Regions from separate parts of the Rhizobium sp. 862_C5_N1_2 genome, predicted to be linked through region 1. Evidence: predicted binding sites of a transcription regulator. Region 1 holds the regulator's gene; each other region holds the start of a gene.
The links. Region 1 encodes LexA, which represses DNA repair genes until DNA is damaged. Its sites were predicted from a motif close to TGTTCNNNNTGTGTTCNG; they were not measured.

Region 1 (6,198 bases):
GCACCGGATTGACCACATATTCCTCGCAAGGCACGGCAAAACACATGCGCAGGAAGTTCGAGGCGTAGTCGAGGTCGTTCTTCGGGTAAACGAAGGGCTGGCCGATATGGTACTTGTAGGCCATGGCGGCAAGCGTCGGCATCTTGGCGATCATGCGCAGGCTGGCGACCATGCGCTGGTGCGGATCGGTGATGTCGGTGGAGTCGTGGTAGAAGGCCGACAGCGCGCCGACGCAGCCGCACATGACGGCCATCGGATGCGCATCGCGGCGGAAGCCGGTGAAGAAGCGGCTCATCTGCTCGTGCACCATGGTGTGGTGCGTGACGCGATAATCGAAATCCTTCTTCTGCACGGTGGTCGGCAGTTCGCCGTAAAGCAAGAGGTAGCAGACCTCGAGGAAGTCGCCATGTTCGGCGAGCTGCTCGATCGGATAGCCGCGATGCAACAGGACACCTTCGTCGCCGTCGATGTAGGTGATTTTCGATTCACAGGATGCAGTCGACGTGAAACCCGGATCGTAGGTGAAGGAAGCCGTGTTCTTGTAGAGGGCACCGATATCGATGACGCTCGGGCCGATCGTGCCGCTTTTAACGGCAAGGTCGACTGATTTGTCACCGATTTTTATTGTAGCGCTTTGATCCGTCATGCTGATCCTCCGAAATGGCGGTGGCGCCATAAAAGCGCCATAGGGGTTAAGCGTCCTCACCGATAGCTATATGATCGCGAGGCTAATGCCAAGTTACCGTGATGGCATTTTGTGCATTGCAGTATCACCTTTTAGGCACTGCAGCGATGAGCCGCATGCATATCGGAAGCCGATGATTCGACTGCTCTTTTGGCTCTTTCAATTTTCCCTCACTTTTCAATCGATTATTCTTGCCGGATTTGATTGGCGGTTGCATTCTGCCTGTCGGGGCGAGTGACTTTGGGCAGCACATGCAGGAGTTGACGACAGTCGAATTGCGGCCGGAAGCAGGCGCCGGCCTTGCCGACTCCGCCGGTTTTTCTCCGGCTGTCGTGGTGACGCGGCCGCCAACGACGCAGTCGGCGACACCGTGGCGCCACCGGCTGCCGGCAGTAGCCTTGCAATCGCTGCGTGGTGGCATGCGCATGCTGGGCGAAGAGGCGGACCATGGCCGCCTGCTGCTGTTCTCACCGGTCTTCCTCGGGGCCGGCTCAGCCTTCTGGTTTCTAGCGGCATCGGACTTCCCGCTCGTTGCATCGCTGCTCTGCCTGTTGGTGCTGACCGTCGCGGTTCTCATCGCCAGCCGCAACCGGGCGGCATTGCGGGCAACGCTGCTGGCGCTTGCACTTGTCGCCTGCGGCGTGGTCTCGGCGCAGCTCGAGAGCCGGCGGGCTTCGACCGTGATCCTCGATTCATCAGTGACGACGACGGTGACCGGCCGTGTCGAGCGGCGCGAAGGCGATGGTCGCGGGCGGTGGCGCTATATTCTTGCCGTCACCGGCACTGAGGCGCCGGAGGTGAAGCGGCCGCCGGGGCGCATAACCGCGATCGCCCGCGGCGCGGACGCGCCTTTCGAGATCGGTGATATCATAACCGGCAGGGCACGGCTGACGCCGCCAGCAGGTCCAGCGCTTCCTGAGCTCAACGACTTCTCCTTCGGTGCCTATTTCGATGGCATCGGCGCCAACGGCTTCTTCTACGGTGCGCCGACAAAGGTCGATTTGCAGGCAGGTCCGCAAGCGGCCAGATCGACGACGGAAGCGCTGCTCGAAGGTCTCTACCGGCTGCGCAGCGGTATCGGAGACCGCATAAGGTCGATCCTGCCCGGCGACACCGGCGCTTTTGCCGCTGCTCTGGTGACGGACGAGCGGCGCGCCATCTCGAATGAGACGACGGAGGCGCTGCGCCAGTCCGGTCTGGCTCATATCATCGCTATCTCCGGCCTCAATATGGCGCTGTCAGCCGGCATCTTCTTCGTCGGTTTCCGCATGCTGCTCAGCCTCTTTCCCGGTGTCGCCCAAGCCTATCCGACCAAGAAGATCGCCGCTGCCGGCGCGCTCATCGCCGTCACGGCTTATTTCCTGATCTCCGGCTTTGCCGTCTCGGCCGAACGCGCCTTCATCATGATGGCGATCATGTTGATTGCCGTCTTCTTCGACCGGCCGTCGATCAGCCTGCGCAATGTCGCTCTCTCGGCGCTCGTCATTCTCGCCATTTCACCGTCCGAGGTCTTGGGTCCGAGCTTCCAGATGTCCTTTGCCGCGACATTGGCGTTGGTATCTGGCTACCAGCTGTGGAAGGACCGGCGCGTCCGCGAAAACGCTTTCCTGAAGCTGCCGATTTTTCGGCCCGTCGTTACGGTTGCGGGTTTCTTCGGCGGCGTCTTCCTGACCTCGCTGATCGGCGGCTTTTCCACCGCGCTGTTTTCGATCGAGCATTTTCATCGCCTGACTGCCTATGGCCTGCCGGCAAACCTCGCGACGATGCCGATCATCTCCTTCATCATCATGCCGGCCGGGTTGCTGGCGATGCTGCTCATGCCTTTCGGTCTGGACGTTTTGCCTTGGAAGGTCGTCGGATTCGGCCTCGATCTGGTGATCGCGATCGCAAAGACGGTGTCCGGCTGGGGTGGCGACATCGGCATCGGCCGCTTGCCCGCTTGGTATTTCGCGATCGCCGTCGCAGGCTTTCTGCTGCTGACGCTGCTCCGCACCCGGCTGCGCCATATCGGCACATCGATCATCGCGGTGTCGACGCTCGTCCTCTTGCTTCAGCCGGTTCCCCGGCCGCCGGATCTGGCGATTTCGGAGGATGGTGGTCTCGTCGCAATCGTCGAGGCGGGGGCCATGGCTTCCAACCGTGAAAGACCGCCGGATTTCATCTTCGACCAGTGGCAGAGAGCGCTGGTCCTGCCGACGCATCACCCGCCGAAGATGCTGGATGGTCCTGTTATTCCGCCGGAGGGAGAAGACCGCCGCGTCAGGCTTTCCCGCGATCAGCAGAACGAAGCAAGGTCGGCGATGCGGGCGGCTGCAGCGGCCGGTGAAGCCAACCGCTTTTCCTGCGTCAAGAAGGCCTGGTGCACATCAAGGCTTGGCAATGGTCATGTCGTTGCTGTCATCGACAATGCCGCCTATCTCGGTCCGGCATGCGACGCGGCCGATATCGTCGTGACGTCGGTCCGCCTGCGCTTCAACAGCTGCCGCTCAGGGGCGACGCTCTTCACCGGCGAAACGCTGCGCAGGACCGGCTCCGTCGAGTTGCGCTTCGCCGACGCCGGCCTGGAGGTCGCAACCGCATTCGATGCATTGTCGCGGCCATGGATGCGGCATCGCGCCTATGACTGGCGCAGCAACAGTTTTGCCGAATCCGGACTGCCTGATGTCAGTGATAGCGGCGAATGAGGCCGACGAGCTTGCCCTGAACCTTGACGCGGTCCGGCCCGAAAATCCGGGTCTCGTAAGCCGGGTTGGCCGCCTCCAGCGCGATCGAGGCGCCTTTGCGGCGGAAGCGTTTGAGTGTCGCTTCTTCGTCGTCGACGAGAGCAACGACGATGTCGCCAGGACTTGCGGTGCTGCCGTTGCGAATAATCACGGTGTCGCCGTCGAAGATGCCGGCGTCGATCATCGAATCGCCCTTGACCTCGAGCGCATAATGTTCACCGGAACCGAGCATGTCGGCCGGAACGACGATGTCGTGGGTGTTGTTCTGGATCGCCGAGATCGGAACACCGGCGGCGATACGGCCCATGACCGGCACGGAGACCGAGTTGCCGTTGTCGGCGACGGGTTTTGCGGGAGCAGGAGTGGCGACCGGCTGCGGCTTGCCAAGGCTGCCCTCGATGACGCTGGGCGAAAAGCCCCGCCGGGGCTGAATGCTGGGGCTGTAGGCCTCCGGAAGCTTGATAACCTCGAGCGCACGGGCGCGGTTCGGTAGGCGGCGAATGAAGCCACGTTCCTCGAGCGCCGTAATCAGCCGGTGAATCCCGGACTTGGAAGCGAGGTCCAGGGCATCCTTCATTTCGTCGAAAGATGGCGGAACGCCGGATTCCTTCATGCGCTCATGAATGAAAAGGAGAAGCTCCTGTTGTTTGCGCGTGAGCATCGACGTTGTGACCTCGTGATTGAAACAAATCCAGAACAGACACTATATGTTCCATATGTGTTCCGCAAGTAGCTAAATTTCCGTAAAACTTGGCGCCAACTCGTTGAGATTTTTATTTTCATTCGCCGGATTGGGACACATCTCTTGCATTGAGGGGCGCGCCATCGCACATCTCTTGCCGTTTCCAGGAGGGATATCATGAACGAGCGTTCCGCCAAGCCGCACCCGCTGGATCATGTGGTGCTGCCCGTCGTCAATATCGATCTGGCGCGCGAGAGGCTTGGCAAGCTCGGCTTCACCGTTGCCGCCGATGCACGCCATCCCTTCGGAACGGAAAACGCCTGCGTCTTTTTTGCCGACAAGACCTATCTGGAGCCGCTCGGGATTGCGAGTGTCGAGGAGAGCGAGGCCTCAGCGCGGCAAGGCAATGTTTTCACGGCCCGCAACCGGGCCTTCCGCTTCCGCTGCGGCGAGGAGGGGCTTTCGGGGCTTGCTTTCGGCAGTAAGGATGCCGGCGTCGATCATCAGAACTTCGTCGGCAACGGATCGAGCGCCGGCGAGATGCTGCAGTTCACCCGGCCGATGACGATGCCGGACGGTTCTGAGAGCATCGCCGGCTTCAAGCTGGCTTTTGCCGGCGACCTGCGAGCGCCCGATCTCTTCCTTTTCAGCGTCGAACGCGTCAATCCGCTGCCGGCCGACCGCGGCGCGCTGGAGACGCATGCCAATGGCGTCACCGGCATTGCCGAGATCGCGCTCTGCGCGCCTGATGCTGCCGCTTTCGGAGCCTTCGTCGGCCTTGCCGTGGCGCAGGCGGCAGTCGAGAAAACCGGTTTTGGCGTCAATGTTGCTGCTTCGAACGCGAAAATCAGTCTGATGACGCCGGAAGGGCTAGAAGCCTATTTCGAGATCGCCGGCTCATCCGCCGATCGCGGCCTGCGTGGCCGGGCAATCCTCTTCATTGTCGCCGATCTTGCCGTGACAGAAGCGCATTTGGCTGCTAACGGGGTGACATACACGCGCAAGAACAATCGCATTCTGGTGAAGCCCGCGCCCGGGCAGGGCACGCTCTTCGCCTTCGAGGAGACACGATGAGCACTGAGACGAATTCCGAAGTCAAGATCGGCGAAGGCCAAGGCCAGGTGACCTTTTCCAATACCGGCCGGCTGTCGCTGATTGCCGGTCCCTGCCAGATGGAGAGCCGCGACCACGCCTTCATGGTTGCCGGCACGCTGAAAGAGCTTTGCGCAAAGCTCGGCATCGGCCTCGTTTACAAGAGCTCCTTCGACAAGGCGAACCGCACCTCGCTCTCGGCTGAACGCGGCATCGGGATCGAAAAGGGCATGGAGGTTTTTGCCGCCCTCAAGAAGGAATTCGGCTTTCCTGTCCTGACCGACGTTCATACCGCCGAGCAATGCGCGGAGGTGGCAAAGGTCGTCGACGTCCTGCAGATCCCGGCCTTCCTTTGCCGCCAGACCGACCTTCTCATCGCCGCCGCCAAGACCGGCCGCGTCGTCAATGTCAAGAAGGGCCAGTTCCTCGCTCCCTGGGATATGAAGAACGTCCTGAAGAAGCTCAACGCCAGCGGCAATCCGAACGTGCTGCTGTGCGAGCGTGGCGCCTCATTCGGCTATAACACGCTGGTTTCCGACATGCGCTCGCTGCCGATCATGGCGGCGATGGGCGCGCCCGTTATCTTCGATGCCACCCATTCCGTTGCGCAGCCGGGCGGGCAGGGCGATTCCTCCGGCGGTCAGCGGGAATTCGTGGAAACACTGGCGCGCGCAGCAGTGGCTGCCGGTATTGCCGGCGTCTTCGTCGAAACCCACCAGGACCCCGACAATGCACCTTCCGACGGCCCCAACATGGTCTATCTCGAGGACATGCCGCGGCTGCTTGAAAAGCTGCTTGCCTTCGATGCGGTCGCCAAGGCTTGACGTTCAACAGCCTGACATGATCGTGCTATAGGCATGTCGCGAAAAAGTGTGCAGCGGTTTTGCGACAACGACATGCGGAAAGCCAAAGACCTAAAGCGTGGCAAGCGAATCTGAAAGATCGCGACGCGCTTTAGGCGAGATCCAAACGCTGGTTCGAAGGCTGGAAATTGCAGCATTGTAATTTGCACGCCT
Region 2 (6,198 bases), on a different contig from region 1:
TCACCGGCGGCAGCATCGAAACTGTAGAGCAGCGTCTCGCGGCCGGTGGGAAGATTGGCCGAGACCGGCTGGCCCGATGTGATCGGATCTGCGGCGGCAAGATCGAGCAGGCGGAAATCGTAGGAGCCGGTGGCGTCGTAGTCGGCGTCGACGGTGAGCGTGTAGGATCCGGCCAGCAGTTCCAGCACGGGGTTGGAAAGGCTGCCTGCACCCGAATTGGCAAGGAAGCGGGGGTTGTTAAACTCCTGTCCGCGCGGGCCGACGAGGCGCCATTGCAGGCTCGGAGCTTCCGTCAGGCTGTCGAAATAGAAGCGGCCGGCCGTTGTAAGGTTGAAGGTGAAGCTGTTCTTCTGGCCGGCATGGGTGATCTCGCCTTCGGCCTTGGCACCGATCGTCATCGGCTTCGTTGTATCGGTGACCTTCTGGATGGCGAAGGTGAGGTCGAGGGGACTGTCGGGATTGGAGACATAGCCTTCGACGGCGAGGGTGTAGGTTCCCGACAGGGCGAGCGTCTCGACGTCGCGATCGCCGAAGCCTTGCGACCAGACGTCTTTGCCGAAGGGATCGATGAGGCGCCAGTTGATGGAGCCGGTGCCGTCCCGCCAGTCGAAGTAGAAGCGTTCACCGGCGGCAGCATCGAAACTGTAGAGCAGCGTCTCGCGGCCGGTGGGAAGATTGGCCGAGACCGGCTGGCCCGATGTGATCGGATCTGCGGCGGCAAGATCGAGCAGGCGGAATGCGTAGGAGCCAACCGAGGGGCCATTGCCCTGCACCCGCAAGCGATAGATGCCCGGCACCTGGAGCAGGAGCGTGGCATCACTTCCAATCGTCCACGCATCGGAATTGGCGAACGAGCGGGAGGAGACAATGTCGCCTTGTGGACCGATAAGATCCCAGACCAGGTCAGGCGTGTTGCTCAGGGCATCGAAGAGGATTTGTTTTGGCTGGGTGACGCTGAATACATAGTCGTCCTGCTCTCCCTCTGCGGTGATCTCCCCTTGTTTGGTCTCACCCAGGACGAGCTCTGCGCCGGTTGGCGCCGGCAGCTCGACATGGCCTTGCGAGGTGACGTTGAATGTATATTGCAGCGCCCCGGTGGCATCGACTTGGCCTTCGAAGAGAAGGGTATAGACGCCCGTCAAACGAAGGGTGAGGGACGGGCTGTCATTGAAAAAGTCACTATGGACCTGGCCGCCATAGGGGTCGATCAACCGCCAGTACGGATTGCCGGCGGTGAGGGCCTGCCGATTGAGCAGGATCTGGTCGCCGGCCTGAGCGCTGAAGCTGTAGATCGCTGTCTCGTTTCCCGAGGCGAGCGTCCCAGGGACCGGCTCGCCCCGGATAATCGGATTTGCGGCGGCCAGGTCGAGCAGGCGGAATGCGTAGGAGCCGGTGGTGTCGTAGTCGGCGTCGACGATGAGCGTGTAGGATCCGGCCAGCAGTTCCAGCACGGGGCGTTCGGAAGAGCCGGAGGCGTCCGAATTGGCAAGGAAGCGGGGGTTGTTGAACTCCAGGCCGCGTGGCCCGACGAGGCGCCATTGCAGGTTGGGATCGTTCGTCAGGCTGTCGAAATAGAAGCGGCCCGCCGTTGCGAGGTTGAAGGTGAAGCTGTTCTTCTGGCCGGCATGGGTGATCTCGCCTTCGGCCTTGGCACCGATCGTCATCGGCTTCGTCGTATCGGTGACCTTCTGGATGGCGAAGGTGAGGTCGAGGGGACTGTCGGGATTGGAGACATAGCCTTCGACGGCGAGCGTGTAGGTTCCCGACAGGGCGAGCGTCTCGACGTCGCGATCGCCGAAGCCTTGCGACCAGACGTCTTTGCCGAAGGGATCGATGAGGCGCCAGTTGATGGAGCCGGTGCCGTCCCGCCAGTCGAAGTAGAAGCGCTCACCGGCGGCAGCATCGAAACTGTAGAGCAGCGTCTCGCGGCCGGTGGGAAGATTGGCCGAGACCGGCTGGCCCGATGTGATCGGATCTGCGGCGGCAAGATCGAGCAGGCGGAAATCGTAGGAGCCGGTCGCGTCGGCCGATCCACCGACAGTCAGAGTATAATCTCCGGCAACAAGATCGAGTAGTGCGGAACGAGAGGTGGAAGCGTCCAGGTCGTTGAATGGATGATCTGTCCCTTCGGAACCGCTCGGCCCGGTCAAGCTCCACGTCAAATCACTATTTTCTAGAGAGTCGAAGTAGAGCTGTGTGTGTTCAGCCAGGTGGAACGTGAATTTGTCGGTCTCACCGGGGATATCTATCGACCCATGGACTGGCAAAAAATCAGCCGAAAGAAGCAGTCGTGGCTCAAGACTTTCGAATATGATGCCCGCAGTTTCGCGTGGCTCCGCTGCACAGTTTTTCTTTCTATTGTTTTCTTTCGATGAGGGCGAGTTGGAGGCTGACGACATGGCGTGGCCCGAACAACTGGTGCCCAAATGTTTAAGGCGAGTTGCAATATTCATTTACGCCCCCCGCGCAATGAGATCGATACAACCACTCCGGCTCACAATTACGTTATCGTATATTCTAGATACTAGATATATATATATTTCACCTTTAGAGGTATCGGGGGTGGATAGTGCTACCTCCTGGTGCGATCGGCACAACCAAAGGTTCTTGCAGATGGCGGCGAGCACATCGCAGAAGCCAAGCGTGCGGCTGGCGAAGATGGTACGAAAGGTAACGGAGAACTGAGTGGAACAAGCGGCGCGGAGTTATCGAGCGATGAACGGACAAGCCGCGTTGGCGTTGTAGATCGGGCTTTCGGCGTCCTGGGCCCACTTCGCGACCCAGTCCCTGTCTTCCATCCGATAAAGGTTACACATTGTGGGCCATCTGCTCCGCTTGAGCTCAGTGGAGGACAATCTAGCGTTTGGCGCTGATTTCGCTAGTCGAGCCGGAAGACCTCGGCATTGTCCTGCCGTTCGCGCAAACCCTTGTAAGATGGATGACGGAGTTTCCCGTCTGTCGTCCAGGCGCGAAACTCGATCTCGGCAATCAGCGTCGGTTCGACCCAGACGATATCGGCACTTCCGGAATAGGGCAGGGGCGGCTGCTTTCGCTTCCAGCGCAGCTTGTCCAGCATCTTCCGCAATCGGATGGCCTCGGTTTCCTTGAAACCCGTGCCGACGCTTCCGACGTGAACGAGATCAGCTCCGCGATTGGCGGCAAGCACCAACGACCCGAAGCCGGCAGGCGACGCCGACCTCTCATAGCCGACAATGAAGAAGGCCTCGCTGTGGACGCATTTGATCTTAACCCAATCCCCGGTCCGGCCGGAACGATAGGGCCGATCGAGGTGCTTGCCGACGATGCCTTCCAGGCCGAGACGGCAGACATGCTCAAGCAGGACGGCTGGTTCGGTGTCGAATGTTTCCGACAGCCGAATGGCTCCGTCTTTGCCGTTCAACGTGTCCTCGAGGAGATGCCGGCGCGATCGGTATTCGACACCGCGCAGATCGTGTCCGTCGAAATAGATGAGATCGAAAGCGTAGAAGATGGCGTCGGAGGCCCGGTTGCCGGCTTGTTTGCCGGATGCGCCCAGCGATTGCTGCAACAACCCGAAATCCGGCCGGCCCTCTCCATCAAGCACGACAGCCTCGCCGTCGATGATCATCGTCGCCGGCCCGAGCCTTCGGGCGGCCTCTACGATCGCCGGAAACCGGTGCGTCCAGTCATGGCCGCCGCGGGTGAGGACCCGGATACCCTGCGGCTCGATATGAACGGAAAGGCGATAGCCATCCCATTTCAGCTCCCAACTCCATTCTTTCCCTTTTGGAGGATGGCTCTTCAATTGCGCCAACGCGGGTTCGACGCGGTCTGGCATGGGATCGAAAGGCAGCTGTGGCTGGGCCGGATTTCGCTTGCCTCGCGGCTTTGATCGGATCGGAGCCTCGGTGTCACGAAGGAGGGGTTTTGATCTCGGAGGCTTGGTCATGCCGACAGTTCAGCAGAAAAATCTTAAAGACACTGTGACGATGCCGACTTGTCCCCGCAATTCACACAAAGGGAGTAGCGCTCTGACACGCTCCGAAAAAAACCTTCAACCGCTACCCACCTGATTCTCCTGAGTATTCTTCCGATTCCTAATGTTCAGGATAATATTCCCATCCTCCGGTTGCTTGACTCTTCAAGTCGGCGGGAACAGATAGAGAACATCCGCATTTTGATCGACATGATGTCGGCCGCCAACACGACCTTGAAGGGAGCCGTGAACGATGACTGCTGCCCGTGAACGGGTGATTTCCGATCTGCGCGAGCGCATCGCCTCGCTGGAAGGCGTGTCGACCCGGAAGGCCGGCTGTCTTTCCTTCGGGGTGCCGGAGATAGATGCAGTCCTGCCGGGAGGTGGCCTTGCCTATGGCGCCCTGCACGAATTTGCTGGTGGCGGGTCGGGCACGGTGGATGGTGCGGCGGCAGCCCTTTTCGCAGCCGGCATCGCGGCCCGCACCAAAGGTCCTGTGGTCTGGTGCCTGACGCGGCCGGATCTATTTTTCCCCGCACTCGCTGAGGTCGGGCTGCATCCCGACCGGGTGATCTTCGTCGAGTCCGACAAGGAAGAGGACGTGCTCGCCAATATGGAGGAGGGGCTTTCCTTCGGTGGGCTCGGAGCCGTCGTTGGTGAACTCGTTCGCTTGCCAATGGTCGGCTCGCGCCGGCTGCAGCTGGCGGCCGAGCGAACAGGCACGATGGCGCTCGCGGTCCGACGCTGGCGACGGCAGACGGAGGCGAATGATTTCGGGCAGCCGACGGCCTCGACCACAAGGTGGCGGGTCAGCGTCATGCCGTCGGAGGAATTGCCAGTGCTAGGTGTCGGAAAGTCCCAATGGTTGCTGGAATTGATGCGCGTGAAAGCGGGTGAATGTGATGAGTTTCTCGTGAGGGCGTGCGATGACAAGGGTCGTCTCGATCTATCTTCCGGATCTGCCAACGGATCGTATTCGTCGCGCCGATCCATCCATTCCGCCTGAACAGGCAATCGCCGTGATTGCAAGGAGCGGCTCGAAACGCTGGGTATCGGCCGCAGACACCGCCGCCCGAAAAGCCGGCGTTCATGTCGGCATGCCTGCGGCGAAAGCGCAGGCGCTGTTCCGTGGCCTGATGCTGGTCGATGCGGATCCTGCAACGGATGCCGCAGCACTCGAGCGGATCACGCTCTGGGCGCTGACGCTTTATTCCCCTGTTGTCGCAGTCGATGGGATCGACGGCATCGTCATGGACACAGAGGGTGCCGATCACCTGCAGGGCGGCGAGTTGCCGATGGTGACGAGGATCGCCAATCAGTTCCTGGCCAGGAAGCTCACGCCCCGCGTTGCTGTCGCCGACACCTGGGGCGCGGCGCATGCCTGCGCGCGCGCCATCAGCGGTGAGACGGCCATCGTCCCGATCGGTGAGACCGTGCGCGCCGTCGAGAAGCTGCCGATATCGCTGCTGCGCCTTCCCGGCGCGGTCGTCAGCGACCTTCGCACGCTTGGCTTCCAGACCATCGGCGAATTGGCCAATACGCCGCGCGCGCCGCTGACGCTTCGTTTCGGTCCGGAGATCGGCCGGCGGCTCGATCAGATGTTCGGCCGCTTGTCCGAACCGATCGATCCGATCCGCACTGCCGAGTTGATCGAGGTCTCCAGAGCCTTTGCCGAACCGATCGGTGCTGCCGAAACGATCAACAAATATGTCGGCCGGCTCGTCATGCAACTGATCGAGGAACTGCAAAAGCGCGGCCTTGGCGTTCGCCGTGCGGATCTGATCGTCGAGAAGGTCGATGGGACCAGGCAGGCAATCCGCGTCGGGACGGTCAAACCGGTGCGCGATGTCGCCTGGCTGACGAAGCTGTTTCGCGACCGCACGGAAAAGATCGAGCCCGGCTTCGGGATCGAGAAGCTGACGCTCGTCGCCGTCATGGCTGAGCCGCTGGAGGAGCGCCAGAAATCCTCGTCGCTGGTCGAGGATGACGTCACCGACGTCACGCCGCTGATCGACATTTATGGAAGCCGTGGCCAGCGTGTTTATCGGGTGGCGCCCGTTGCCTCCGACGTGCCGGAGCGCTCCGTCCAGCGGATCGGTCCTGCGGCCGATCCGGTCGAGGTCACCTGGGTCAGCCATTGGCGCCGGCCGGTCCGCCTGCTGGCGCGTCCCGAGCTGATCGAGGCCATCGCCTTGCTGCCGGACCGCCCGCCTGTCTCCATCACCTGGCGTGGCAAGCGCCGC
Region 3 (6,198 bases), 1.2 Mb from region 1:
TGAAGACAGAGTCTTGATTAGGTCCTCGGGCAGGCCCAGCGCCTTACCGACATCCCGGATGGCACCCTTTGTGCGATAGCGCGTCACGGTCGCGCAGAGTGCGGCCTTGTTGCGGCCATAGGTCTCGTAAATCCATTGGATGACCTCCTCGCGGCGTTCGTGCTCGAAGTCGACGTCGATGTCTGGAGGTTCGTCGCGTTCCTGGCTGACGAAACGCTCGAAGAGGAGGTCGTTGGTATCGGGATCGATTGACGTGATGCCGAGAACAAAACAGACGGCCGAGTTCGCTGCAGAACCGCGTCCTTGACAGAGGATGCCTTGAGATCGGGCGTACCGAACGATGGAATAAACCGTCAAAAAATAGGGAGCGTATCGCATGGTCTCGATCAGCGCGAGTTCATGCCGGATGGTCTTCTCGACGTGAGCTGGAAGGCCCTCCGGATAGCGGCTCGGCACGCATTCCCAGACAAACTGCTCAAGCGATTGCTGGGTCGTCTTGCCGGGAACGATGGCCTCCTCCGGATATTGGTATGTCAACTCTTCCATGCTGAAGCGACAGCGCTCGACGATTTCAATCGTTCGAGCGAGCGCTTCGCGATACCGCGAGAAAAGCCGTTCCATTTCGGCCGGCGGTTTCAAAAACCGGTCCGCATGGCGCTCGCGTTCAAATCCAATATCGTCAATTGTCACGCGCGTTCTGATACAGGTCACAACATCCTGAAGCTGGCGGCGGGACGGCTCATGGAACAGCACGTCATTGGTGACGACGGTCTTGACCTTATGCCGAACTGCCATGTTCGAAATCTCGTGCAGGCGAACCTGGTCGTTCGGTCGACGGCGCAGGCATAGTGAAACATAGGCCCGGTCTCCGAAAACTTCGGACATCTTTCGGAGTTGGATAGCGCAGGTCTCATCCGGCAGATCGGGAACAAGCATGCCGAGCAAGCCCTCGGCGTAGAGTGCAACGTCTTCAAGGTTCAGAATGCACTTCGCCTTGCCGCCGCGCGACTTGCCGAGGGTCAGCAGCCGCGTCAAACGCGAATAGGCCGCACGATCCGTCGGGTAGACCAGGATCGACATGCCGTCCTGCAGATCAAGGCGGCAGCCGACGACCATGCGGACACCGGTCGCTCGCGACGCTTCCAGTGCTCGAACGATACCGGCCAAGGAGTTCCGGTCGACAATGCCGAGAGCTTCGATGCCGAGTTCCTTGGCGGTGGCAAACAGCTCGTCGGACGAGGATGCGCCACGCAGGAAGCTGAAATGCGTTGTGACCTGGAGTTCGGCGTATCTCATGCGAAAGTCCCGTGAATAAACCACCGATGGGAGCCCGTGTCCGCGTCAACGCCGTCACCTGATCGGTAAATCCAGTAACGCTCGCCGGTCTCGTCCTCGACGGTGAAATAGTCGCGGACGGCGGTCCATTCGGATGTTCGCAGCCACCATTCCCCGAAGATGCGCTCGGGTCCGTCAGCTCGCTTCACACGCCGACGCTTGCCGCGCCAAGTAAAGGAAACGGGAGGATGGTCGGGGAGCAGCGCGATCACCTCGATGAGTTCCGGGCGGTCCAACAGGCGCACCGGGCGCGGCCAGATCATCGGCCACGTCTGGCCGTCTTCCTCGGCAACCGGTGAGACCCGCTGTACCGAGCGCTCCGGAACGTCGCTGGCCACTGGTGCCAGACGATAAATGCGTTGTGTTCCACGGTTACCCAATACGTCGATCAGCGAGGTAACGTCGACGTCGGCAGCCTCCACAAGACCGGAAACCATCTGCCTGTCCTTCAGCGGCTCGACCATCGTTGCGGCAAGGCTGAGCTTCTCGATACCGAAGCCGGGATCGATCCTCTCGATGCGATCATGGAGGAGTTTCGTCAGCCAGACGACATCTCGCACCGGCTTTGCCGTCCCCGCCCGCAGCGCCTGAATGGTGTTGTCAACGCGGTGGATAATGAGATCGGTGCGCCGGACACCAAGCCCCTTAGCCTGAAGTTCGAGACAGAGCTTGGTCACGAGCCGCGAGATGTATTTTCCGATGGTCTCAGCAGCGCCAATCGGCTCGGCGAAAGCACGATGGACTTCGATGATCTCCGGACAGCGGATGGGATCGATGGGCTCTGCTACGCGGCCGAACATCTGATCGAGACGACGGCCGATCTCCGGACCGAAGCGAAGGGACAGTGGCGCACGCGGTGTCGCAGCCAGTTCGCCGACCGTTTTGAACCCGAGCGTGCGCAGGCCGACAATCGTCTCGGCACTCAACCGCAATGCCGAGAGGGGAAGTCGTACAACAGCGTCGGCCGTCTTCCCTGTTGGAATAACCTTCGTCTCAGCCCGCATGGACCGCGCCAGCCCGAATGCGGCTCCCCAGGTGTCGGCAATGACAGCACGTGCTGGCAGACCGCGTGCACGAAACCGGTTCACGAGACCGGACAGCATCAGCTCTTCGCCGCCTTGCAGGTGATCGGCCCCTTCCGTGTCCATGACGATGCCATCAGGAGGATCGGTTGCCACGACCGGTGAATATTGAGACAGCGCCCAGAGCGTCAGGCGTTCGAGTGCAGCAAGATCGGCCGCCGGATCGGCGTCAACCATATGCAGGCCATGGACAAGTGCCTGTGCTTTCGCGCCTGCCATGCCAACGTGCAGGCCGACCTTTGCTGCGTTCTGATCGACGGCCGACAGCCAGCGTTTCGAGCCGCTCCGTGCGACAACGACGAGCGGGCTCTCAGCCGGTATGGACGGATCGGCGCGTCTGATCCGATCCGTTGCCAGCGTCGGAAAAAAGACTGATACGACCCTGGGCATCACATGCACCTACTTCAAAATCCGCACTTTCACCTGCCTTGACCCTGATCAGTTCCGCCAGCCATCGCGCCCGGCCGATACCTGGAACCCGAAGCGGCTCGGACGGCAGAACCGATATTCGCCACCGTGTTGCCGCAGCTGTCGGATGCCCAAAATCTCCGGCCTCGGTCTGCCGCCGCCATCGTCGGATCACCAGACCGATGGTCCCAGACCCTTCGGCGGCAAGTTGAAGGCGGCGCGAAGCTACCATCGGCAACCGGACCAGTTCGGCGACGACAGCTGCAAGCCCTCCGAACCTCAAGGCTTCTTCGAAGGCTTCGAGGACATATTCCTCACGGATCGCTTCGACATAGATGACACGATCAGGGTGGAGGCCGACCTGTGCCAGCGCCGGGGCAAAAAGATCAGGGCGAGCGAGACACCAAACCACCTTGCCCTTGGTGCGGGCCGCGACACCGGCAACAAAAAGCGCGGCTGCGGCCCCATCAACCGACCCTGCCCCACCTCCGGCGAATTCGTGGATCGCGCCATATGCCAGTCCGCCGCCTGGAAGCCGCTCATCGATCTCGGAAACACCAAATGGCAGGACCGTTTTAGGGCGAGCCACCGCGCCTTCGAGATGCTGGATGCGGTCTCGAAGATCGCAGATGATGGGGTTCGCGCCGTTCTGCGCCATTCGAAGCCTTCTTCAAAATCAGGTTTTCATCTAACTCGAAAGCGAGTATGTTCTCTTTTTGTTCCTTTGGGCAATGTGAGTCAATGTACATATGCTGGCGAGTGCTCCGCGAACTGCAACCTTTCCCCATGCTGCTGAAGCGGAAGGACGAATGGATTCAATCTCGTAACGAGGAACCGTCCACAGCCACTGAAAAGTCATCGATAAGAAAAATACCTACGGTGAATTCATCTCGCTCCGCGACGTTGTCGCCTCGAAGAACCAACTCTAAAGACTGGCTGCCCGGGAGCCAGTGGTGCCGTAGGCGGTTGCGGCCGCCCGGTGCATGGCGGCCAGCTCTCGATAGGCCATGCCGACTGTCGGGCGCTGGCTCCCGTTTTTGGGACATCCAAAGCTGGATGTTCCGGGGTTAAAGCCTGCCTCGCTGGGTGCCGGACCTCCGCTCAAAGGTAAGCTCGCGAAAAGAACACCGCGGTCGTTAAAAAGGCGACCGCGAGGGTTAGCACCCGAACGACCGATGATGGCAGCCTACGTCCGATGTGGGCTCCGATCCATCCGCCGATAACGGCTCCAATCGTCATGGGAATGCACTCCTGCCATACGATTGCCCCGGCAACTACGAAGACGACGACGGCGACCGCGTTGGCGGCAGTGACCATCACCATTCTTGTCGGATTCAGGCTCTTGATGGCCCCGCCCCCGAGCGCGCTCCATGCCGCAAGCATCATAAGACCCACCGCGCCGCCAAAATAGCCGCCATAAAGACCGAGAAAGAATTGAACCGTTGCGAGGGTCAGAACACTCGGACGTGCCTGCGTCCGGAATACGGCGCTGACCCTCGGACCTGCCGCCAGCATCAATGTCGCCACCAGCAAAAGCCATGGCAGGAGACCATCGAAAATCCTCGATGGGGTTAGCAGCAATAGAATGCTTCCGGCCACACCACCCACAACCGTCACGATAGCAATGGGCACGACATTGACGCCGCACACACTCCTAACCCCGTCACGGTAGACCCACGAGCTCGCCATGCCGCCGGGAAACAAGGCTAAGGTGCTTGTCGCGTTTGCGGCTACCGACGGCACTCCGACCGATATCAGCGCAGGCAGGGATACGAACGACCCGCCGCCTGCCAACGCATTCATGCTGCCTGCTAACAAGCCAGCAAGGAAAAGAAGCACGAAATCGTACATGTTCAGATCGCCTTAGCACCCAAGCCTGAGTTCGGCCGAGCCTCTTGTCCAATACCGCTGCCACATCGCCGCACGACCTATCCCTGGTGGTCCTCGCAAGTAGAACGGGTCGCGTGCGTGCGTCTTTGAGCGACATCAATCCCGGTTTTGTATCGGCTTACCCTCATAGCGCACCCGAAAATTCCTCCTGTGAAAATCCTGCTCGAAGCAGACGAAGACGAGCTCCAGGTCATTGGCGCTGTCGCGCTTGCCAAGGAGGCTGAGCGTGACAACGATAACGCCGCTATATCCGCGCGTCAGGCGGAAAGCCGCGTTACGGATCTCAGTCCCTCCTGCATCCCCCCGGTCTTCGCGGCGCTCATAGATGACCCAGAAGCGGGCAGCGTCCCAAGTCTGCCGCAGGATCTGGCTGACCTCTGCCTTGAACTCTTCGGCATGCATTGCCGGCCCCCAAGACAATGCCGTCTCGCCCGCATCGCTAACGACATTGAGGTAGCCGTCAGATTGGTAAGCGCCTGACAGTGACCGTTCGATCATCTCGAAAGCCGAGTTTTCGCTGATTGTTGTTTTGAAGAGAATTGCCATGGAATCGCTGCGTGCCACTGCCGATATGTCGGTGAGACGGCGAGACTACTGGGTGTCGCCTGGGCGAGCAACGGAGACTTGGTCGTCGCGGTAATCGTAACGAACGGTTGAAACGCGTCGAGATCGTTGTCCAGCCGACGCTCATTGAGGGCCTGACCACACTTTGGCGAACACGTTCGCGCCGTCTCCAAGCGACCGCGTCTTCTTCAGACCTCGCCAGATTGTGAACTATTGGTAACTTGAAACACAACAAGCAAAGCGCTTTATCCGACCGATGAATCCGAAGCACTTCATCTCGGCAATGAGCATCGCGGCTTTGGCGGCATGCTCACATATCGACCCGCTTGAGACACCCCTCGCCCAGTCATCCATCCAGCACCATACGCCTTTGACCGATCAAGCGGTGATCGCAGACACCGTAGGTCACAGTACCGTCGGTGCAACCGCGCTTGCTTGGGCCAACCCATCGACTGGCAGCGCTGGTGTTATCGAACAGATCGATGCCAGTAACGATGGGCCTGACGGATGTCGCGGTTTTGTAACCAGTCGGCAATCTCTCGAAGGCATCACGCGCTTCAACGGCGTAGCCTGCCCGTCTGGGGACAGTTGGAAACTGGGTAGGTAAAAGGAGTAGCGCTCGACGGCCGGTCTCGCGCCAAGGACATCTTCGCCGCCCTGCTCTCTTCGAACAACGATCAGTCGCAAGAAACGCCATGTCCATCGCAACGGCCCGCCCGCTGCCCGGGGGAAGCCGCTCGGCTGGATCGCGCCGTAACCCGATCAAGGACGATTCTTCTTGTTTTGCCGCGACGGCTTTAAGGTCACAACGGTCCCGCTGCGACGCTTCCGCAAGGTCAGCGCACCCAAAAAGAAGCCGGGCTATCGCATCCTGACGATCCAGAGCATGCGGGACCGTTTTTTTGCACCAGCATCGCGA

Region 2: the regulator LexA is predicted to act here: its motif matches at 4,131-4,148, upstream of ACD590_RS26445 (ImuA family protein).
Region 3: the regulator LexA is predicted to act here: its motif matches at 3,532-3,549, upstream of ACD590_RS15015 (ImuA family protein).

Annotation. Positions count from the first base shown of each region.
Region 1 is NZ_JBPWPT010000001.1:1,767,545-1,773,742, forward strand. It holds gene gltA (citrate synthase) at 1-646, opposite strand, end outside; gene ACD590_RS08980 (ComEC/Rec2 family competence protein) at 937-3,369, shown strand; gene lexA (transcriptional repressor LexA) at 3,350-4,069, opposite strand; gene ACD590_RS08990 (VOC family protein) at 4,268-5,164, shown strand; gene kdsA (3-deoxy-8-phosphooctulonate synthase) at 5,161-6,006, shown strand.
Region 2 is NZ_JBPWPT010000002.1:471,227-477,424, forward strand. It holds gene ACD590_RS26425 (Ig-like domain-containing protein) at 1-2,162, opposite strand, end outside; partial or broken gene ACD590_RS26430 (LEPR-XLL domain-containing protein) at 2,256-2,453, opposite strand; partial or broken gene ACD590_RS26435 (SOS response-associated peptidase) at 2,733-2,816, opposite strand; gene ligD (non-homologous end-joining DNA ligase) at 2,879-3,928, opposite strand; gene ACD590_RS26445 (ImuA family protein) at 4,209-4,961, shown strand; gene ACD590_RS26450 (Y-family DNA polymerase) at 4,882-6,198, shown strand, end outside.
Region 3 is NZ_JBPWPT010000001.1:2,973,873-2,980,070, forward strand. It holds gene ACD590_RS15005 (error-prone DNA polymerase) at 1-1,296, opposite strand, end outside; gene ACD590_RS15010 (Y-family DNA polymerase) at 1,293-2,807, opposite strand; gene ACD590_RS15015 (ImuA family protein) at 2,728-3,483, opposite strand; gene ACD590_RS15020 (sulfite exporter TauE/SafE family protein) at 3,927-4,676, opposite strand; gene ACD590_RS15025 (hypothetical protein) at 4,812-5,261, opposite strand; gene ACD590_RS15030 (RT0821/Lpp0805 family surface protein) at 5,563-5,886, shown strand.